One region of the Pseudoalteromonas sp. 2CM37A genome, then DNA from elsewhere that is predicted to be linked to it. Evidence: predicted binding sites of a transcription regulator. Region 1 holds the regulator's gene; each other region holds the start of a gene.
What was found. Region 1 encodes LexA, which represses DNA repair genes until DNA is damaged. Its sites were predicted from a motif close to TACTGTATNNNNATACAGTA; they were not measured.
Positions count from the first base shown of each region.

Region 1 (4,633 bases):
AATGTAGGCACTATGGTCGAAATAATACCAAAGGCGGGTAAAATCATGATGTACACTTCGGGATGGCCAAAAAACCAAAATATGTGCTGAAACATCACCGGATCGCCGCCACCTGCCGCATCAAAAAAGCTGGTTCCAAAGTATTTATCGGTGAGCACCATAGTGACCGCTCCCGCCAGTACGGGCATAACAGCAATTAATAAAAATGCGGTTATTAGCCATGTCCAAACAAATAATGGTAGTTTCATCCATGTCATGCCTGGGGCACGCAAATTAACAATGGTCACAATAACGTTTATTGCGCCCATAATTGAGCTAATCCCCATAATGTGCACTGCAAACACAAACATTGCGGTGTTGTCGTTACTGTACGTTGTTGAAAGCGGCGCATAGAACGTCCAGCCAAATGCGGGGCCGCCTCCAGGCATTAATAACGAGGCCAATAAAATTAAAAAAGCGAAGGGTAAAATCCAAAAGCTCCAGTTGTTCATTCTGGGCAGCGCCATATCTGGCGCACCAATCATGAGCGGTACCATCCAGTTAGCAAGCCCCGTAAAGGCTGGCATAACAGCACCAAACACCATAATTAAACCGTGTACTGTGGTCATTTGGTTAAAAAAGTGTGGGTCTACCAATTGTAATCCTGGCTGAAATAACTCAGCCCGAATAACCATGGCCATTGCACCACCAATTAAAAACATAGTCAGCGAAAAAATTAAGTACATGCTGCCAATATCTTTATGGTTTGTTGTGTATAACCAACGTTTAAAACCTTTGGCTGGGTGATGGCCGTGGTGAGCGTTATTGGCGTTAGGTTGTTCTACTATGCTACTCATTAGTTCGCCTCCGCATCAAGTGCTGCCTGAATTTCACTAGGTTGGATGACATCACCCGTTTCATTACCCCACGCATTACGTTTATAGGTAATTACCGCTGCAAGTTGTTTAATTGAGAGCTGCTTTGCAAATGCCTGCATTGCAGTTCCTGGGCGACCATGAATCACTACATCAATGTGATCTTTTATATCACCCAAAACAATGGGGCTGCCTTTTAACGCAGGAAATACACCCGGTAAACCCATACCTGTAGGCTGATGACACGCAGCGCAACTTGCCATATACACTTGCTCACCTAGTGTCATTAGCTCTTCTTTAGGAATTGTTGTCTCAAGCAATGCTGCATCAGCAAGTGCGGCTTTTTGCTTAGCTTGCTTAGCATCTGCAAGCCATGCGTTAAAGTCCTCTTGCGATTTAGCTTCAACCACCACGGGCATAAAACCATGATCTTTACCGCACAGCTCTGCACACTGTCCTCGGTAAATACCTTCTTCGTTAATGTTGGTCCACGTTTCGTTGATAAACCCCGGGTTGGCATCTTTTTTAACGGCAAAATCGGGTACCCACCAAGAGTGAATAACATCATCAGAGGTCATTAAAAAACGCACCTTTTGATTAATTGGCAGTACTAAAGGTTTATCAACCTCAAGTAAGTAATTGGGGTTTTTATTAGCAAGGTTGGCTATTTCGTCTTGAGGGGTAGATAAAATAGAGTAAAACTCTACGTCTTCGCCCATGTATTCATAATGCCATTTCCACTGTGACCCTGTAATTTTAATGGTTAAGTCGGCCTTACTGGCATCTTCCATCGCAATGAGGGTTTTAGTGGCAGGGATTGCCATGGCAATTAAAATAACAAACGGAATGGCAGTCCAAAGAATTTCTACTTTGGTACTTTCATGAAATTGGGCAGGAACTGCCCCTTTAGATTTACGGTGATGAATCAGTGCCCAAAACATTATTGCGAACACTATCACCCCAATCACACAACATATTAAAAATATGGTCATGTGTAGCTGATATACATTATTACTTATATCGGTTACGCCCTTGCGCATATTGTATTGGCTATTAGCCAGCACTTGCTGCGGGAACATAATCAACACAAGCCACAAGGTAGAGGTCAGTTTACCCATGTGACGGCTCCTTTGATGCTATTGCGAATGCAAAGCGAAGAGGCATACGGCTTAAACGCCAATTCGTTATTTTTATTTTTTAACCAATCTTATTTTTGATCGGTATCGCTAGGACAACAAAAGGTTTGTGTATATTGTGTGTTCTCATAACTAAAAAGCTGTGAGTTATTGTTAGTCCAGCACATTAATGATTAGCTAAAAAACGTACAACAAGCAAGTTTTAGTATAAAAAACAATCAAGTGATATTTTAAATTTGACTAAATGACGGCGTATTAAATTGTTATTTAACAGCCAAGACACGAGCAAAATTAAGGGATGTAACACGCTTAGGAAGATAAAAGTATGAGTGAAAAAAAGTTTACAGCCTAAATAATTTTAGGGCGCTTTGAGATGGTGGAAGGTTTGTTTTTAAAACAAAAATGCACACTAAAAAGTGCGCATTTATAGATATTAGTTAAAAATTACATCCAGTCGGCATTTCTTATTACGCCAACGGCTAACCCTTCAATATTAAACGACTCGTTTTCAAGGTCTACTTCAATTGGCGTAAACTCTTCGTTTTCGGCGTGTAATAATACTTTTCGGCCTGCTTTTTCTAGGCGTTTTACGGTTACGTCTTCATCTACTCGTGCAACCACAACTTGGCCGTTTTCAGCTGTTTGAGTACGGTGTACGGCAAGTAAGTCGCCATCCATAATACCTATATCTTTCATACTCATACCGTTAACACGCAATAAAAAGTCGGCGGCTGGTTTAAACATAAGTGGGTCTATTTTACAGTGACTCTCAACATGTTCTTGCGCCAAAATAGGCGAACCCGCTGCAACTCTACCTATTAATGGTAGACCTAGTTGCTCAGGCTCTTCTTCTTCAACCAATTGAATACCACGGCTTGCGCCTGGTTTCATTTTAATAACACCTTTTTTGGCAAGCGCTTTTAAGTGCTCTTCTGCGGCATTGGCACTTTTAAAACCGAGTGTTTGCGCAATTTCGGCACGTGTAGGAGGCATACCAGTGTCTTTAATAAAAACTTTTATTAGTTCGAGTATTTGAGCTTGGCGTTTAGTTAATGGTCGCATACAACTGGCTTTCCATACAGTACATTTAACTGTGAGTATATACAGTTAAATAAAAATCGCAAATTTAAATTGTGCTTTAAAATAGCTAAATACACCGCACCTGGATAAATTTTAGGTAATTGCAGACGTTCAGTATTTAAAATGCTATAAATTTGCTTTCAATATAAAGGAGTAATTATGAGTATTTGGCATCAACCCATCACATTAGAGCTTTGCAAACAGTTAGATGAGGGAATAAACTGCCAAGGCACGCTAATGAAAACCATGGGCATAGAAATAACTGAAATAGGAGATGATTACCTGGTGGCTACCATGCCTGCTATTCCTGAGCATCATAATCCTATTGGTATGGTACATGGTGGCGCAAATGTGGTACTTGCCGAAACCGTAGCAAGCTACGCCGCTAACTTTGTAGTGGACTTTACAAAATTTTATTGTGTTGGACAGGAAATTAGCGCCAGCCACTTAAAGGCCTCTCGAAATGGCACTTTAACCGCCGTCACTCGTGCATTTCATATTGGTAAGCGCAGTTCTGTATGGGAAATAAAAATAACCAATAGCCGCGGCGAGCTTTGCTGCGTATCAAAAATGACCGCAGCGGTTGTCGAGCGCAAATAATTAACTATGGCTACTTTTCGATAGGGTAAATCGTTATTTCCATCCCAGCGCCAATGGCAGATATACGTAGCAGTGTATCTGCATGTAGAGCTTGGTTAAAACACTTAGGTGACGTGCCCGACTCAAAGCCTATATCAAACGTTCTGCGCGAACAGCTTAGCCACTGCTTAAGCGCATTACGTGAACACGACTCTATTAATTCACATAAGTGGTTGATTGCTTTGTCTGGCGTGGTTATATCACCTGAGGCTTCAATACGCGCCAATTGACGATATTCGTCTTTGTCATAATGCAAAACCATCGCGTTTTTCTTTAAGTCTGCCACTAGGGCGCTAATATCTTGTTTAGACTCAAGCTCTAGATCTACATTTAAAAATTGAATTTCCGACATTGTCTGCTTTTTACCCTCTTATAGTTTCATCGCAAACTTTAACGCAGTTTTACTTTTATACCAAATCAACAAAGCGCTAAACATGGCTTTATTAATAGAAAATACCTGTTTAAACGCCATTGGCACCTAATTTGCCTTATAAAACGGGTTAGGCTAGTTACGCTTAATTTTACCGTTTATGTATGAAAGTTATACACACTGTGTAATTAAACGCTTCAGGAGGACAATTATGGTAGATCATGGCCCGCAAATTAAAAACGACGATCAGTACGATGCGCTTCGAGATGAAGGCATGAGCAAACAAAAAGCCGCGCGCATTGCTAATAGCAATACTCATAAAACCGCTGTCAAAGGCGGCAAAGCCTCAAAGTATGAGCAGCGCACTAAAAAGCAGCTGTACAATAAAGCTAAAGAGCTCGGCATTAGCGGCCGCTCAAAAATGAGCAAACAAGGGCTAATAAATGCTTTACGTGAGCATTAAACACAGCCTCACTGATTTTTTACCGCTCCTTTTTATTATTTTTATAAAGTTAGAGTAAGCTTAGCTTATGAATAACTGCGACAAAATGCCG
Region 1 is NZ_JALNTJ010000010.1:76,737-81,369, forward strand. Features, by position in the region: gene ctaD (cytochrome c oxidase subunit I) at 1-836, opposite strand, end outside; gene coxB (cytochrome c oxidase subunit II) at 836-1,972, opposite strand; gene lexA (transcriptional repressor LexA) at 2,435-3,052, opposite strand; gene MTF68_RS17180 (hotdog fold thioesterase) at 3,230-3,670, shown strand; gene MTF68_RS17185 (hypothetical protein) at 3,681-4,061, opposite strand; gene MTF68_RS17190 (Rho termination factor N-terminal domain-containing protein) at 4,288-4,542, shown strand.

Region 2 (4,633 bases), on a different contig from region 1:
GAGAAACCTCAGCTGCATCTGCCCATAAATCACCACAATCTGCTATTTGACGAGAGGTATTAGCGCTACGTGCAGGTCCGTTTTCAACATATGCTCCATAAGGACCCATAGCACGTGCCGCATGGCCTGTAAGGGTTGCTACGGTGAATAATGTTGGATTAACTTCGCCTTTGGCTACATCTTTCATTTCGCTAAGTAGGTCACCCATAGCTAAGCGCCCTTCTGCATCCGTGTTACCAATGCGTACACGTACGCCTTCACGGCTAGTGATAATTTCATCTGGTACAAAACAATCTGAGCCAATTGAATTACGAACCACAGCTAAGTAAGAAATAACTTTAACGCCTTTAGGTTGGTAATCTGCCACGGCTTTCATAAAGCCCGCAACGGATGCAGCCCCGCCTTTATCACGGCTCATACCCGCCATGTAACCGCCTACTTTTAAATCGGCGCCGCCGGTATCGTAAACTAAGCCTTTACCAACAAACATTAGCGTGCGCGTTACTTCACCTTCTGGCACGTATTCTAGCTTAACAACACGTGGATGGTGGCGCTCAACCGCATAAGATGCGCGAGCAACGGTGCTAAGCATAGGGTAGTTTTTATCTATAGTGTTAATATCGTCAATCACATCAACCGCTACTTTAGAGCCTTTAAAAAGCTCAACACAGTAATCAGCAAAGCGTGGTGGCGCCATACGTTCAGGCTCAGTACCGCATAAGTCACGTGCCGCATATTGCCCTGCTGCAATTGCATTTACAGCTTTAACTGTTTGCTCATTTGCATCTATTAAACCTATTTGCGTAATAGGCTCAATGCTTTCGCCGTGGTATTCGCGTGCTTCAAGAGGTTGCCATAATGCTTGGCATGCGCCTAAATACGCCACTTCTAATGCATGCTGGTAACGCGCATCTGTATGTAATTTAGGTAAGTAAATAGCAGGGTTTACACTACCCGCGGCTTTTGCTTCGTTAATCGCTAGTTTAGCGGCATCAAAGTAGCGTCTTACATCATCGTAATCGCGGTTAAGCGGCCCCGTAGGCGCTAAAACAACGCGTACATTATCAACCACTAAAAACGTAACTTGTTTACCAATACGAGAATCTACTTTAGCGTGTGATTCGATAGCATCACTTAATGAGTTATTGGCTAATTGAGAAAAGTCATCACTAATTATAATAAGTGCATCGTGAGAAAATGAGTCAAAGCTTGCACTAAGTGATTGTGCAGCTATCGCTTGAGGATATGCCATAAGTAAAACTCCTGTTAGAAAACATAAGGGGCTATTATCGTTGATATAAAAACACAAAACCAGCCAACTGCGATCAGCTCATTTTAATCTGGCAACTTGGTTTTACAGCTAACTAAAGTGACTCAGTGTTTTAAGAAGAAACTAACAACCACTATATAGTTTTTTGTAAAGGCAGCCCCTGCTTATACCACGTTTAAATTACTTTGCTAAAGCACTCTAAATTGCAAAAAAGCGTGTAGTTAATCAAGAATACTCAGTTGCAGATTTAAATTAGGTTCATTTTTAACTCCTACTCCAATACCTAATAAGCGCACCGGTTGCTGCATCCCGCGTTGATACGCCTTAGAGAGTAATTCATTAAAAATAGCAGTATTTAATTGATGATGAGCTTGATCAGCTGAGGTAACAACAAAGTTTGCAAACTTCACTTTTACACTTAGCTTATTAATACGATTTTGTAGCTGTTGCTTATTAAGGCGCGCTGTTAGCTCTTCCAGTAATTTAGGTAACTGATCTAAACATTCTTGTAAGCTATTTTTGTTGTATTCATAGGTGTGTTCAACACTAAGCGATTTACGCACTCGCTCAGTGGTTACTTTACCAATATATTCGCCAGCACATTTTTGATAAAGCGATACACCAAAATTCCCCACGTGCTGCTGCATCCAATTAACGCCTTTCTCGCGAACGTCTTTACCTGTGTATAACCCCTTTAAATTAAGCTTTTCGAGGGTTACTTTGCCCACACCAGGGATTTTACCCAGGGGTAAATTATTTAAAAACGCATCAACTTCATCCGGCAAAACCACAAATTGGCCATTGGGTTTATTTTCGTCACTGGCTATTTTGGCAATAAACTTAATGGGGGCAACTCCGGCAGAGGCGGTAAGGCCGGTATCGTTATAAATATCTGCTCTAATTTGCTGAGCAATAAGCGTTGCGCTGCCTTTGCATGCGGTGCTGTTGGTTACATCTAGGTAAGCTTCATCAAGCGACAGCGGCTCTATTTGGTCGGTATAGCGTTTAAATACAGCGCGTATTTGGTTAGAAATTTCTTTATAAACCGCCATGCGCCCAGGCACAATAACTAAATCGGGACATAATTGCTTAGCGTGGTAGTTAGACATAGCCGAGCGAACACCATATTCGCGCGCTATATAATTTGCTGTAGAGAGCACACCACGACGGCTATTACCACCAATCGCTAAAGGCACACTGGCAAGTTTGGGGTTATCGCGCATTTCAACCGCTGCATAAAAGCAGTCCATGTCGATATGAATAAACTTTTTCATTACCACATAACAACTGTTTATTTATACAGCCATTATTAAGGATTCACTTTCATTAAGCAAGTCCATTAAAGCCTGTTTAACTTGCTAAAGTTAAAAGCGCTACTAGGTGTAGCGCGTTAAACCGTGCAAGCTTTAACAGCTTTTTTAAAACGGCTGCTTAAAGCGCTTTGATTTTTTAAAGCAATGTAGCCAAAAAACAAATTCCAATAAAAACCCCGCAGCTAAAAGCATTATGCCGCCGGAGGCATTACCCATTGCATAGCAAGCAAAAGACGCTATAAAAACTAAACTGGCTAAAGCCCAATTAATTATATTTTGCATGTGTGTTCTCGTGTGTGTGTTGTCTGTGTTATTTCACTGTAGTCCTAAAAATAAATAGGTACAATCATCTTATAAAAAAACATGGCATTTATTGTCTTGAGCTACAAACACCATATTGATAACCTCATTCATTTAAAACTAAGAGTACACATACATGCAAAGGTTCAAAGATCAGCACCCTATTCATACCGATATCACCGTAGCATGGGCCGATATGGACGCCCTACAACATGTTAACAACGTGGTGTACTTGCGTTATTTTGAAATTGCGCGTATCGATTTTCTAAATAAAATAAATCAGTTTGATACGATAAAACCAGGTGGAATAGGCCCGGTCATTAGTGAAAACAATATTCGCTATAAACGTCCAGTGACCTTCCCAGATACTTTAACCGTAGGTATTACTATTTCAGATATAAAAAGCGACCGTTTTATGATGAATTACTCTGTATTTAGCCATGCTCAGCAAGCTATTACTACCACAGGCTATTCTCAAGTTGTTATGTTTGACTTTAAAACAGGACAAAAAGCGGCTATTTCAGAGCCATTACTATCGGCACTACACCAATTCGCTTAATTAGGTTTTATTGCGAATTGGTATTAATTATCCACTCTCAAGATCTTACATAATTTAAGGATTTTAAATGCAATACAGTCCGTTAGGCAGCAGCGGTGTTGATGTTTCTAGAGTATGCTTAGGCAGCATGACTTGGGGTAAACAAAATACCCAACAAGACGCCGATGAGCAAATAGCTTATGCCTTGGCACAAGGCGTTAATTTTATTGATACTGCCGAAATGTATGCCGTTCCTCCTTCACCAGAGACCTACGGTAAAACAGAGCAAATTATAGGTAACTGGCTAAGTCGCAATGCGCAAAAGCGCGGTGATATTGTATTGGCGAGTAAAATTGCAGGCAATGGCTTGTCGTGGGTACGAGATGGCGGCGATATAACACGCAGCGCTGTCATTGAGGCCGTAGATAACTCGCTTAAACGCCTACAAACCGACTACATAGATTTATACCAATTACATTGGCCTAATCGCTCTACCCCACATTTTGGCAGGCAATGGCCAGGTAAACTCACTTTTAGTGACGTAGATACTGAGCAACAACAGGCGGGTATGCTTGATATTTTAGAGGGCCTTGATGAGTGTGTTAAAGCCGGAAAAATAAAATATTGTGGCCTTTCAGATGACACCCCATGGGGCATTAGCCAATTTTTAAATTTAGCAAAAGCGCATAACTTACCGCGTATGGTGTCTATTCAGAACGAATTTAGCCTAGCGCACGCTAAAGATTGGCCCTATTTAATTGAGCAGTGTATCCATGAAGACATTGCTTATTTACCTTGGTCGCCGCTTGCTGCTGGCCTGCTAACGGGTAAATACCTAAACGGTGCACGCCCAGCGGGATCGCGTTGGACATTTATGCAGCGCAATGGCATTTTTAGAGATACCCCTAACGCGCAAAAAGCCACGCAGCGTTATGTAGAGCTTGCACATGCAAGCGGCATAACCCCAGCCCAATTGGCACTTGCTTGGTGTAATCAAGTCGATGGCGTTACCTCGTCAATTATTGGTGCGACCAGCATGGCCCAATTAAAAGAAGACATTGACGCTTTTAGCATAACTTTAAGCGACGACACGCTAACTGAAATTGGCACTATTTTTAAAGATTACCCGCAGCCATATTAAACCAAAATAATAGGCAGTTTTTTTACTGCCTTTTTCTCTCTTACATTTGAACATATACAAAGTAAAACTAT
Region 2 is NZ_JALNTJ010000011.1:41,966-46,598, forward strand. Features, by position in the region: gene MTF68_RS17535 (leucyl aminopeptidase family protein) at 1-1,252, opposite strand, end outside; gene dinB (DNA polymerase IV) at 1,492-2,544, opposite strand; gene MTF68_RS17545 (thioesterase family protein) at 3,020-3,442, shown strand; gene MTF68_RS17550 (aldo/keto reductase) at 3,510-4,562, shown strand.
Region 2: the regulator LexA is predicted to act here: its motif matches at 2,556-2,575, upstream of dinB (DNA polymerase IV).

Region 3 (4,633 bases), on a different contig from region 1:
TATTTACTATCTTTTTTTACCCGCTCGTATCATTAAATTATCTACTTTCAGTAAAAAGCATGTTTATAACAAGGTAAAACTTATTAACACAATTAGCGCCACGTCTAATCTCTTATGTTGCTACTGTTTTAAAGCTAACTGGTTTTAATGGTACGCAGCATAGCCACGCCAGTCTTAACGTTAAGTGAATTACAAAACGATTTTAATTTATTGGTTACATTTGCAACAAAGTGGATGAAAGCTGAGTAAGTTTTAAAAAACTATACTAATTTTCTTAATTAAGTGAGCTATGTTGAGGCTGGAAAAACGTGTTGATAGCTAGGCAAAAAATTCCTATTTAGTTGTTCTTGGCAATTGCTCCTGTACTGCTCTACCTTCTGCTTGCAGTCGTAAATGAGAGTTTTTAACACAGGTAGCGACACGTTTGCCTCGCAAAATGATTAAGTGTTATTGCAAATTGGTATTACATTTAACAGAGGAAGTAGCCCGCTACATTTACTGTAACAGGCTAAAGAGGGGTTAATCTTGTTTTGGGAGTAAACCAAAGTGATGATACGCATTGTCAGATACAATTCGCCCGCGCGGTGTGCGCTGTATAAAACCTTGTTGAATTAAAAACGGCTCAATCACATCTTCAATGGTTTCTTTTTCTTCGCCTATGGCGGCGGCTAAATTATCAAGCCCTACAGGCCCACCCATAAATTTTTCGATAATGGCAAGTAAGTATTTACGGTCCATGTAATCAAACCCGCTTTTATCTACGTCAATCATATCAAGGGCAAGCTCGGCAACGGAGGCATTTACTGTACCATCTGATTTTACTTGCGTGTAATCGCGCACACGACGTAATAAGCGGTTTGCTATACGCGGTGTGCCTCGTGAGCGTTTTGCAATTTCGGTAGCGCCATCGTCGCACATTTGTAAATCTAGGTAATGTGCAGAGCGCCCCACTATATGAGATAAGTCAGCTACCGAATAAAACTCTAAGCGCTGCACTATACCAAAACGGTCTCTTAGTGGTGAGGTAAGTGAGCCTGCGCGTGTTGTCGCGCCAATAAGCGTAAACGGCGGTAAGTCTAATTTAATAGAGCGTGCAGCGGGGCCTTCACCAATCATAATATCGAGTTGGTAATCTTCCATTGCGGGGTAAAGTATTTCTTCAACTTGTGGGCTGAGTCTGTGTATTTCATCAATAAACAGCACATCGCCTTCTTCAAGGTTGGTAAGTAATGCAGCAAGATCGCCGGCTTTTTCAAGTACTGGGCCTGAAGTGGTTTTAATACTTACATTAAGCTCATTGGCAACAATATTAGCAAGCGTGGTTTTACCTAAGCCCGGCGGGCCAAATATTAATAGATGATCCAGCGCTTCACCGCGGCTGCGCGCTGCCTCTATAAATATTTCCATTTGCTGCTTAACATGCGGCTGACCTTTGTAGTCGGCTAAAAGCTTGGGCCTTATTGCGCGGTCTATGGTGTCTTCGTTGGTTTTTTCGCTCGCGTCAATTAAACGATCAGCTTCAATCATGGGTTACTCACAACATTGATTTTAAAGATTCTTTAATAAGAACCTCAGTAGACATATCGGGTTTACTTACCGATTTTACTGCTTTTTGCGCCTGTGGCAATTTATAACCAAGCGCGACAAGTGCCGATACTGCATCGTCTGCGGCATTATTGGCAATTGTTGCATCGCTAGGAGGCTCTATAACGGCGTTATCGCTATATGGCGTAAATAAGTCGTTACCCCAATCTTTTAAGCGGTCTTTCATTTCAAGCACTAAACGCTCAGCGGTTTTTTTACCCACACCCGGTAATTTAACCAATGTTGTGGCATCTTCGTTGTTTACGCAACTAACAAATTGTTGCGCCGACATGCCCGATAAAATAGCTAAGCCTAGTTTAGGGCCCACACCATTTGCTTTTAATAGTTCTCTAAAAAGCGCGCGCTCGGTTTTATTATTAAAGCCAAATAATAGTTGTGCGTCTTCGCGTACCACAAAGTGTGTGTACACTATGGCGTTTTCGCCAATATTGGGTAAGTCGTAAAAACAGGTCATGGGCATTTGTACTTCGTAGCCTACGCCGCTTACTTCTAATAAAATTTCAGGCGGTTGCTTTTCAACTAAAGTGCCATTTAAACGGCCAATCATATTTATTTCCTTAAACGTCCTCTAACGGTTTTGCTTGCGCTACCCGCTAGTTTTATTAAATTTTGTTCTGAGTGCGCATGGCAAATTGCAATAGCAAGCGCATCGGCCGCATCGGCTTGCGGTGTGCCAGGTAATTTTAAAATATTTTTTACCATGTGTTGCACTTGCGACTTATCGGCGCCGCCATTACCTACCACGGCTTGTTTAATTTGCCGGGCTGAGTATTCAAATACGGGTAAGTCGGCCATAGAGGCTCCCACTATGGCGGCTCCTCGGGCTTGACCAAGTTTTAGCGCGGCATCCGGGTTATGCGCCATAAATACTTTTTCTATGGCAAAGGTTTCGGGGGAGAACTGCTCTATTATTTGCGTGATCCCTTGGTAGATCATTTTTAATCGTATGGGGAACTCATGCTCGGCTAATTTAATGCACCCGCTTCCTAAATAGGTAAATTTAGCACCTTGATGCGCAACCACACCATAACCGGTTAAACGCGAACCTGGGTCTATCCCTAAAATAATGGCCAAACAGCACACTCATTATTGTTATTTTTCAATAACGGTAATAATGCCAGAGCACTGTATAAATTACCAGTGGCGAGTAAAAACAAAAACGCCCGCAACTTAGTGCGGGCGTTTGGCGTTAAAAGTATAGCTTAGGCTAAAGCACGTACTAAGCCTTGGGTATTTTGTTTAAGTTTACGGGCAATCATAAAGTAGCCAAGCGCGGCTACAAACACCCCGCCCGACACAGGCCCTATTAGCCAAATTGCCGGGTGCAATTTACCGGCTAAGTCAAACATTTGCTGCTGAACTATCAGCAAGGCTACATCACTAAATAATGCGGCTACAAACCCAGCTAAGCCACCTAATAGCAAAAACTCATAAAGCGTCGCATTTTTTATTAACCGCCCTTTGGCGCCTAAAGTTCGCAGTATTACTATTTCTTGCATTCGCTCGCCAAGGCTCGCTTGCACCTGAGATATAAGCACTAATGCGCCACACAACACCACAATTGCAAGCACAAAGCCAATAGCTAACGACACCTGCTCAATGGTTGATTGTATTTGCTTAACAAAGTTATCTACATCGATGGCGGTAATGGTTGGATAAGTGCGCAGTAACTGGCTAAACGCTTTCTTTTGATCTGGCTCTATACGCACAGATGAAATATACGTTGCCGGAAAATCTTTTAGCACATCGGGGCTTAAAATAATAAAAAAGTTAGGTTTTAGCGTAGCCCAATTTACTTTACGCACACTGGTAATTTTGGCGTCAAATGATTGCGCACCAATTAAAAATGTTAAAGTGTCGCCTATTTCTACGTCTAGGCGCTCCAACATAGACTCCTCAACCGATGCCTCACCCACTGCGCCTTCGCCAAACCACTGCCCTTGCACAATTTCGTTTTGGGCTGGCACATTATCAAGCCAGGTTAGGTTAAGCTCACGGCCAATGCCTGAGCGCGCTTCTTCATCTTTTTTCTCGTTATCTTGCAACGACACTTTACGCGCAACAAGCTCGCCATTTACCGCATTTACTCGCCCACGAATGGTTGGATAAAAATCCGAAACTAAAATATCGTTCTCTGCTAGGTAATTATTTACAGGCTCTAGTTCGTTTTGCGTAATATTAACTAAAAATGCATTAGGTGCATCGGCGGGTAATTGAGACTGCCAATCTGAGATCATGTCATTTTTAAGCACAATCAAAAACAATAGCAATTTTATCGCCAATGAAAAGCTAATAAGCTGCACCGCATTTACGTTGGCACGCTTTTGTATAGAAGCAATAGCTAACGACCAACTATTGCCTGGTTTTAAACCTAATTTACGACCACCGCCAAATATTAGTTTTGAAATAACAAACAAAACCGCAATCAAAGCAAGCGTAGAGACAAATAAAATAAGCGTTATTTTAATGTTATTACTAAATAACCACATTAATAAAAACACCGTAAGCGCGCTTAAACCTAAGTGCACACGGCTTACCGCTAGTCTGTCGCCTAAATTACGGCGTAATACTCTAAGCGGTGGAATATCAAATAAATCAAGCAGTGGCTTAATAGAGAACATAACCGCACATATAACACCTGTGCTAATAGCCACCAGCCAAGGTTTAAACCCGGCGGCAGGTAAGCTCATATCCATGCTTTTTGCTAAATAACCAGTGGCTATTTCTTGTAAACTGTAGCCTATGGCTAAACCCACAATAACCGCTAAAGCACACACCATGAGTAAGTGCATAAAATATATTTTACGAATTAATGCACGGCTTCCGCCAAGTGTTTTCATCATTGCTACGGGGTCGTATTGGCGCTCACAATAACGCTTTGCAGACACAGCAATAGCAACCGTAGCCAAAATAATGCCCAGCAAACCGGCCAGTAATAAAAAACTTTCTGCACGGTTTAAGCTATTTGATATGGGCGACTGCCTATCTTTTACGCCATACCAACGTTGATTTTCAGCCATTTGCGGCT
Region 3 is NZ_JALNTJ010000001.1:33,236-37,868, reverse strand. Features, by position in the region: gene ruvB (Holliday junction branch migration DNA helicase RuvB) at 520-1,527, opposite strand; gene ruvA (Holliday junction branch migration protein RuvA) at 1,535-2,152, opposite strand; gene ruvC (crossover junction endodeoxyribonuclease RuvC) at 2,155-2,679, opposite strand; gene MTF68_RS00140 (FtsX-like permease family protein) at 2,808-4,633, opposite strand, start outside.
Region 3: the regulator LexA is predicted to act here: its motif matches at 2,729-2,748, upstream of ruvC (crossover junction endodeoxyribonuclease RuvC).

Region 4 (4,633 bases), on a different contig from region 1:
GGCATTATTGGCGCAACTAAACCACAAAGTAAATTAGTACGCGCTATCGCTTATTTAGTGTGGGGTGTATCAAGTGTGTGGGGCTACTTTATTGCACGTGAACACATTGAAATGCAAACAACCACCGATCCCTTTGCATTTAGCTGTGAGTTTGAGCCAAACTTTCCTTCATTTATGCCATTGCATGAATGGATCCCAAGCTTTTTTCAAGCCACAGGGGATTGCGGTAATATCGATTGGCAATTTGCGGGATTAAGTATGCCAGCATGGATGGAAATACTATTTGCGTTATTTACTATCACGCTTTTTGTAATTGTTACCACTCGCTTACTTACTAAAAAGACTATTTAATATGTTTACGTTTTTTACCAGTCAGCTGCCTGAACTAAAGCACCTTAAAGTGAGGCAGCGACAAGCCATTGTTGCTATTGCACTAAGTATGCTACCTGCTACCGATAGAGTGTTATTAAGAATAGTAAAGCTGATATTGCTCAGCCCATTGTTTTTATTATTTACTGTTTTTAAAGGGTGGGAACTCATTCCCTTTTTAATTTTAGGTGGCCTGTGTTACCCGCTTTTAACAACCCCGATTGAAATAAACTTCGCTAAAAAATATTTAGCCAAAGCACTTGAGCAGTATTCACAGGGCGCTTAGCGCCCTGCCTATTATAAAGACACTTTTCCTTCTAGTTTAGCTACAAGCTTTTTACCTATTCCTTTTACGTTAGCTAAATCGCTCAGCTGGTCAAATTCGCCATTTTCAACCCTGTAATCAACAATAGCCTGCGCTTTTTTCTTACCAATACCAGGCAACTTGGCCAGCATTTCTGAATCGGCACTATTAATATTAATAACCGGCGCTTGCGGCATTTCAACCATAGGCTTATCTTCAACAGGGTTAGCGTGGGTAAACGCGCTAAAGCTTAAAAAGCTAATAATAAGTAGCGTTAATAGATTTTTCATTTGTTATTCCTTATTTTTGTTTATACCAAAGCGTTATAGTTAAACGGCTAATTTGGCTTTAAACATGTGCTTAATTTTTATTTGAGGAAATAATGCTAAATAAGGTGCAACGCGCATCACTTATATTATTTCCAGTGCATAATCACCTAAATCCGAAAACCTAAAATGCAGCTGGTACAACAAGTGATTGCTTAACTAAAGTAAAGTTACGCTTTTTTGTCAAATTGATGACAAGCTAAAAATGCACCGAATACTTGCAATTTTACACACAAACACTTACTGTATATAAAAACAGTGGCCTACGGGTCAGTAACCACATTACCACGCAATCAAGCAGGAGAGATCATGGCTGTTGTTGTTAAATATGTTGTAGAACGAAACGGAGTTGAGCGAATGACGTTTACTACTAAAAAAGAAGCGGATGCCTATGACAAAATGCTCGATATAGCAGAATCGCTTGAAGTAATACTGGAAAAAGTAGATGTGCCACTGAGCGAGCAACAGGTTGAATCGCTTGCGCTTGAAATTGCAAAGAGTAAAGATGACTTTATGGCAGTGTTAAAAGGCGCAAAAGAGCCCACAACAAAAGGTACAGCTAAAGCTAAAAAAGCCGACAACGTAGCATCAATAAAAGATAACGATGAGCAACAAGCTAGCTAATTTGTGACTATTTTAAATAAAGGGCTGCTACTAAATAGCAGCCCTTTTTTATTAATTTTTGAACAGTTACAAATTTTTTCTGGCTTTTTAGACTGAAATTGATACATTAATCCGGTTAATAGCGAGTGTTTATGTGCCATGTCAGTATTTATTAAGTCTTTTTACCAAAAATTTTTCCCAGCCCGTCAGTTGCTTATTCGTCAAAATGGCGAAGTTAAGCATGTTGTTTTGGCGCCTTGGTTTCAGCTTTTTACAGTACTGCTTATTTTAGGCACTATTACTTGGGTCGGTATTTCTAGTTTTCGTGTTTATAGCCAAACAAATAAAATTACCGACATAGAACAAAGCCAAATTGACAAACAACAAGCGTGGCAAAAACAGGTCCAAGAACAAAAAGCACTGCACGCTAAGCAATTAGAACAACTTGCTGTACTAGAGCAAAAGCAAGCACTTTTGCAAGGTATGATTGAATCCCTCCCCGCATCTATTAGTAAAGAGACAATAAAACTAGAAGAACAACTTGAGTCGCCTGTTAATCAAGACAAAGGCGAGTTTCATGAACCACTTGTAGATGAAGAGCCGAAAGACAAACATGCCAGCCTTCTAACGCCAATCACTTTTGCCGCACGTTACGAGCGCTTAAATAAATACTACGAGCACAATTTTGCGCTTATTGATGCGCAAATTAATAAACGCCATGATGCAATTTTAGCGATGTTAAAAGGCGCAGGCTTAGAATCAGCCCTTGAACAACATTTAGCACTGGGCGCACAAACCAGTGCGCAAGGTGGCCCGTTAGATGTATTTGACGAAACTAAAATACCAGGGCAGTTTTTAGCCATTGTTGATAAGCTATTATTACTTAACAACCTTGAAAACTTTTTAACAGAGCTGCCTAACTCACTGCCCTTGCCTGCGGCTAAATACTATATTTCGAGCAACTTTGGGTTACGTAAAGATCCGATGAACAACCGCCGCGCTTTTCACAAAGGTGTTGATTTAGCCGGCTGGCATAAAACCGAAATTTTTGCCCCTGCTGATGCACGTGTATTGCGCGCTGGTAAAAATGGCGGCTATGGTAACTTTATCGAGCTAGAGCACAAAAATGGCTTGGTCACCCGTTTTGGCCACTTAAATAAAATTAAAGTGAAAAAAGGCCAAACAATTGCTAAAAATGAGGTAATTGGATTAATGGGCAGTACTGGCAGAAGTACCAGCACACACTTACACTATGAAGTGTTACTCGATGGCAAACATGTCAATCCTCTAAAAATAACAAAGGCGCTTTCTCGTGTTCGGTAAAAAAAAGCAACCAAGTAGTCAAACTACGTTAAAAAGAGTAAATCATACCCCTTCTATTATTTCTGAAGATGTGCGCTTAACTGGCACACTCACCAGCCAAGGCGAAGTTCAGCTAGATGGCCGAATTGATGGCGATATAAAGGCAGAGCACTTGGTAATTGGCTCTACCGGCATTGTTGAAGGTGTGGTTGAGGCTAAAAGTGTCATTGTAAAAGGTAAAATTATTGGCTCACTAAACGCAAGTGAAGTGAATATTCAAAGCAGCGCTCACGTACATGGCGATGTTTTTCACGATACACTAAGTATTGATGCTGGAGCCATTATTGAAGGCAGCTTAAAACAGCGCTTTGAAAAAGAAGAACCGGAACTTATTAGCGAAGATTTAAAGCCGGCTAAAGAAGTAAAAACTTTGCTTGATGATGCTGATAGCGACTTGTCGTTTGTTAATAAGCAAGCCGCTGATAAAGCCAAATCTAATTAAGCGCTCATTACTTTTTTTCGGTTATGTACATCGTAATATCTGCAGTGAACACCAGTTCATTGCGGGTATTGTAAAGCTTAACTGGCACCACTAAATCTTCTTTATCTACCCATTGGCGAGGCAAGTCGATTTCTGCAATAGCAGTTACATCGGTATCAACCTTTGCTAAATAGTGTACCGTCATTCCTTTTGGGATCCAGCGATGCGTTTTATAAGGCACGGTGGCATCTACCATTACACCAGCACACAGCTCAGCTAAGTTACATTGTGCAATAGCATGAATAGTCCCAATATGGTTATGCACACTACGGCGGTTTTTTACGACAGCGCTACAGTGCCCTTCTCTTAAATCGAGCACGTAAGGTTTCATTGAGCCAAAATACGGGGCTTTTATGCATACCGCTTTGCTAAACAACCAATTGCCAAAAGGTAAGCGTTTAAATTTAAGCCAGGTTTTTAAAAGGGCTGATTTATTACTCATTGTTATTTCCCATTTTGTGTTTATAAATTCAAATTAACACATCAGACCAGTTAAAAAAAGCGCAATTCACCGCGCTGTTAATCCTAATGTCATGAAATATTTATCACAATAAAGCGTGGCTCACTCATAAGCCCTTTCTTTTTTATATGCGGGCACCTAAAATAGCCAGCAAAAGGAGACCTAATGCAAAAACAGCCCGCTAAACCTAACTTAATTTTATTGCTCATCTTAGCGTTACTCGTAATATTTTGCCCTATGGCAATTGATATTTATCTTCCCGCTTTTCCAACTATTGCCACGCAATTTAACGTAACCGAACAACAGGTTCAGCAAACAGTGGCTATTTTTATGCTTACTGTGGGTTTAGGGCAATTAATTGCAGGGCCGCTTGCTGATAAGTTTGGCCGAAAGCCGGTAGCGGTTGTAGGTGTTAGCTTGTATGCAGGCTCTGCCTTGCTTGCCTACATGGCGCCCTCTTTTGCTGTATTAATGTTTGCACGCGCTCTGCAAGGGTTAGGCGCATGTGCTACGTTTGTGGTTGCTTTTGCTATTGTACGTGATAAATACGGCAGCGAACGCAGCGGGCAAATGATTACCTATTTAAATGGAATTGTGTGTTTTATTCCTGCGCTTGCGCCTATTTTAGGTGCTTGGCTTACCGTGCAATTTGGCTGGCGCATGAACTTTATGTTTTTAACCTTGTTTGCATTAGCGGGCCTGGTCATTACGCTCACCTTATTTAGAGA
Region 4 is NZ_JALNTJ010000004.1:307,169-311,801, forward strand. Features, by position in the region: gene dsbB (disulfide bond formation protein DsbB) at 1-351, shown strand, start outside; gene MTF68_RS11465 (DUF6170 family protein) at 353-655, shown strand; gene MTF68_RS11470 (ComEA family DNA-binding protein) at 667-963, opposite strand; gene MTF68_RS11475 (YebG family protein) at 1,309-1,623, shown strand; gene MTF68_RS11480 (M23 family metallopeptidase) at 1,762-2,925, shown strand; gene MTF68_RS11485 (polymer-forming cytoskeletal protein) at 2,915-3,406, shown strand; gene MTF68_RS11490 (hotdog fold domain-containing protein) at 3,414-3,887, opposite strand; gene MTF68_RS11495 (multidrug effflux MFS transporter) at 4,071-4,633, shown strand, end outside.
Region 4: the regulator LexA is predicted to act here: its motif matches at 1,241-1,260, upstream of MTF68_RS11475 (YebG family protein).